One region of the Streptomyces sp. MS19 genome, then DNA from elsewhere that is predicted to be linked to it. Evidence: riboswitches for the same ligand, from Rfam matches in the RefSeq annotation. Region 1 holds a riboswitch; the other holds the start of a gene.

Evidence for each region. A riboswitch is a leader RNA that binds a small molecule or an ion and turns the genes downstream of it on or off. The one in region 1 is predicted to bind cobalamin.
Region 2: it holds a riboswitch for cobalamin, as region 1 does, so the genes downstream of both, ACL02R_RS06635 (hypothetical protein) here and ACL02R_RS21365 (ribonucleoside-diphosphate reductase subunit alpha) in region 1, are expected to answer to the same signal.

Annotation. Positions count from the first base shown of each region.
Region 1 covers NZ_JBJZOH010000025.1:9,867-12,023, reverse strand. Annotated here, with positions in the region: gene ACL02R_RS21375 (DUF2079 domain-containing protein) at 1-3, shown strand, start outside; gene ACL02R_RS21370 (GNAT family N-acetyltransferase) at 71-613, shown strand; cobalamin riboswitch at 639-770, shown strand; gene ACL02R_RS21365 (ribonucleoside-diphosphate reductase subunit alpha) at 907-2,157, shown strand, end outside.
Region 2 covers NZ_JBJZOH010000004.1:234,463-236,619, forward strand. Annotated here, with positions in the region: gene ACL02R_RS06630 (glycoside hydrolase family 2 protein) at 1-770, shown strand, start outside; cobalamin riboswitch at 904-1,024, shown strand; gene ACL02R_RS06635 (hypothetical protein) at 1,175-2,157, shown strand, end outside.

The DNA.
Region 1 (2,157 bases):
TGAGCTGAGCACGCCCGGGAGGGTGGGGCGGCCGTGGCCGGTTGTCAGACCCCTCGGTCACACTGTGTTCATGGACATCGTGATCAGGGAAGCGCGGAACGACGAGCTGGACGCCGCGGGGGAACTCACGGCGCGGGTGTACCTGGAGGGCGGACTGCTGCTCCAGGGCGCGGACGACCCGTACTTCGCGGAGCTTCGGGACGCGGTGCGGCGGGCGGCGCACGCGGACGTGCTGGTGGCCGTGGAGTCGGCCGGGGACGGGGGCGCGGGGCGGATCGCCGGGAGCGTCACGTTCGTCGGCAGGGGCGGCGAGTTCGCCGATCTGGCGGGCCCAGGCGAGGCCGAGTTCCGCATGCTGGCGGTGGACCCGCGGGCGCGGGGGCGCGGCGTGGGCGAGGCGCTCGTCCGGGAGTGCCTGCGCCGGGCGGGGGAGGTCGGCGCGCGGCGTGTCGTGCTGTCGAGTCAGTCGCAGATGCACACTGCACACCGGCTGTACAGGCGGCTCGGCTTCGACAGGGCGCCGGATCTCGACTGGGAACCGGTGCCCGGTGTGCGGCTTCACGCGTTCGCACACGAGCTGCCCGACCTCTCGCGTGACGACCACAACATATAGGGGACTCCGTCGCACGCGACACAAGATGTATGCTCATCTCGCTGTCGCCGCAGGGGAATCCGGTGGGAATCCGGAGCTGTCCCGCAACGGTGTGTGATGCGCCGCGCCTCGCCGCGCGTCACGAGTCCGAGCACCTGCCGGCAGTTCCACGAACACGTCCGGGCCTCGTGGGTTGGGCCGGCGGACGCGTGCGGCATGTGTTTGCCCCACTACACGCATGCCCGCAGGCGACCGGTGGTCCCGCCCGCGAACGCCCCTCAGATCCGCTGCGATTCGAGGGAGATCACGTCACAGTGACCACTGCACCCGTCGCCCCCGCGGAGCCGGCCTCAGACGCGCTGACGCGCGTCCTGGGCGAGCTGGCCGCCGACCTTCCCGCGACCGACCCCGCCCGGGTCGCCGCCGCCGTCCGCAGGGGCAGGCACCCCGGCGCGGGACCCGAGGAACTGCGCGCGCTCGCCATCGACGCCGCGGCCGCGCTGATCGCCGAGGAACCCGCGTACTCGAAACTCGCGGCCCGGCTGCTGACCCTGGCGGTCCGCGACGAGGCGGCGGGGCAGGGCGCCGTCTCCTTCTCCGCGTCGATCACGGTCGGTCACCGCGAGGGTCTGATCTCGGACCGCACCGCCTCCTTCGTCGCGCGCCACGCGGCGGAGCTCGACGCGCTCGTGGACCGGGCGGTCGCCGACGGCGCCGACGACCGTTTCGAGTACTTCGGGCTGCGGACCGTGGAGTCGCGGTACGTCCTGCGCCATCCCCTCACCCGGCGCGTCATCGAGACCGCGCAGCACTTCCTGCTGCGCGTCGCCTGCGGCCTGGCCGAGGACGAGTCGCCGCGCGCGCTGGCCGAGGTCGCCGAGCTGTACCGGCTGACCAGCTCGCTGGCGTACCTGCCCTCGTCGCCCACGCTGTTCAACTCCGGGACCAGCCACCCGCAGATGTCGTCCTGCTACCTGCTGGACTCGCCGCTGGACGAGCTGGACTCCATCTACGACCGCTACCACCAGATCGCCCGTCTCTCCAAGCACGCCGGGGGCATCGGCCTGCCGTACTCGCGGGTGCGCGCCCGCGGTTCGCTGATCCGGGGGACCAACGGCAAGTCGAACGGGATCGTGCCGTTCCTGCGCACGCTGGACGCGTCCGTCGCGGCGGTCAACCAGGGCGGGCGGCGCAAGGGCGCGGCCTGCGTCTACCTGGAGACATGGCACGCGGACATCGAGGAGTTCCTCGAACTGCGGGACAACACGGGCGAGGAGGCCCGCCGCACCCACAACCTGAACCTCGCCCACTGGATCCCGGACGAGTTCATGCGCCGCGTGGAGGCGGACGGCGACTGGTCGCTGTTCTCCCCCGCCGACGTGCCGCACCTCGTGGACCTGTGGGGCGGCGACTTCGACGCCGCCTACCGGCGCGCCGAGGCGGAGGGGCTCGCCCTGCGGACCGTCCCCGCCCGCCAGCTGTACTCCCGCATGATGCGGACCCTCGCGCAGACCGGCAACGGCTGGATGACCTTCAAGGACGCCGCCAACCGCACGGCCAACCAG
Region 2 (2,157 bases), on a different contig from region 1:
GCTTCCTGTACCACGCCGACCGCCTCGGCTACCTGGTCTGGGGCGAGTTCGGCGACTGGGGCGCAGAGGTGGGCGGCTCCTCCGGCGACAACCAGCAGCCCGACGCCTCGTACCCGGCGCAGTGGCTGGAGGCGATCGAGCGCGACTACTCGCACCCCTCGATCATCGGCTGGTGCCCGCTCAACGAGACCTACCAGAAGCTGCACGACCGCATCACGCAGCTCGACGCCGTGACCCGCGGCATGTTCCTCGCCACCAAGGCCATGGACACCACCCGGCCCGTGATCGACGCCTCCGGCTACGCCCACCGCGTCATCGAGACGGACATCTGGGACTCGCACAACTACGAGCAGGACCCCGGCCGGTTCGCCGAGGCCGTCTCGGGCCTCGCCGACGGGAAGCCCTTCGCCAACGCGTACGCGGACGGCGCCGCGTACTCGCTGCCCTACCGCGGCCAGCCGTACTTCGTCAGCGAGTTCGGCGGCATCTGGTGGGACCCCGAGGCCGCCGCCGACGCGGCGGGCGACGACCGCACCGAGTCCTGGGGCTACGGCGACCGGCCGCGCGACGAGGAGGAGTTCCAGACCCGTTTCGCGGGCCTCACCGGCGTGCTGCTCGACGACCCGGACATGTTCGGCTACTGCTACACGCAGCTCACCGACGTCTTCCAGGAGCAGAACGGCGTCTACCGCTTCGACCGCAGCGAGAAGCTGGACGTGGCGCGGGTGCGTGAGGCCCAGCTCCGCCCGGCTGCCATCGAGACCGACTGACGTCCCCCGCCGCCCCGTTCCGGCCCCGTCCCACCCGCTGGGGCGGGGCCCGCGCGGGTGGTGCCCTGGCCGGGGCGGCGCGGACGGCCGTATCCTTGTGCGCAGTTCGCCCGTGTGTCCGGGCGGGCGCCCCACAACTGAATGCGTGTACGGCGGAGGGAAGCCGGTGGGAATCCGGCGCTGACCTGCAACCGTGAGCGGCTCCCGCGAGGGTGCCGTGAGCCGGAACGCTCACCGTGCGACGCGGACTTCTCTCACTGTCATGGTTTGCAGCGTGGAGCCCTCAGCCGTCCCGGCCCCCCGGCCCCTGCCGCCTCGTACCAGCCGTACGAACGCGCGTCAGGGGCCGCCGTGCCGGGAACCCCGGTGGGCCGGTTCCGGCTGCCCAACGGGAAAGGCACGCGATGTCCCGCCCCACCGTCAGAGCAGCCGTCACCGGCCTGCTCGTCGCGGTGCTCCACCTGTTGTGGCCCGCCGCGGCCGGGAGCGCGCTCGCGGCACGTCCGGCGGCGGCCGGGACGCCCGGGTTCTGCCCGGACGACTCCGGCGTCAGCGTCGTCGTGGACTTCCGCGAGCTCGGCGGTGGCCGCGTCGTCCGCTGCGCGCCCGGCAGCCAGCGCGACGGCCTGGCGGCGCTGCGCAACGCGGGCTTCGACGTGGCGGGCACCGCCCGCTGGGGCGACTCGTTCGTCTGCCGGATCAACGGGCGTCCCGGCGTGGACCGCGAGCCGTGCGCCGACACACCGCCCACCACCGCGTACTGGTCCTACTGGCACGCGGAGAACGGCGGACCGTGGCGCTACAGCCAGCGCGGCGCGGTGAACCGGACGCCGCCGCAGGGCAGCATCGACGGCTGGTCCTTCCAGCTCGGCGTGGCGGAAGGAGAGTCGATCGCCCCCGGCGTCGCACCCCTGCGCGTCGGCACGCCCGCCGAACCGCCCGCACCCGGCGGCGGTGGCAGTGGGGGCAGCGGCAACAGCGCACCCGATGCACCGCCCACCCCGCAGCCACCCGTTCAGGACACACCGGCCACGGGCGGCGACAGCGGCGGCACGGCACCCACCGGCGAACCGGCCGCCACCGAGCCCGCCCCCGACGAGGAGCCGGACGAGCCGGACGAGGCGGACGAGACCCCGCCGGACGAAAGCCCCACCCCCTCACCCGATGCCACGCCGACCGGCGGACCGGCGACCGGAACCGCCACAGCCTCCGGGCAGGCCGCCGGAGCCGCCGGCGACTCCGACTGGGCCGGCGAGGACAGCGCCTACGCCGAAGCGGAGATCGACGGCTCCTCCGGCCCGTCACCCCTCACCCTCGGCGTCCTCGCCCTGCTGGCCGTCCTCGGCACCGGCGGCATCGTCACCGCACGCCGCAGGCGCCGCGCCGC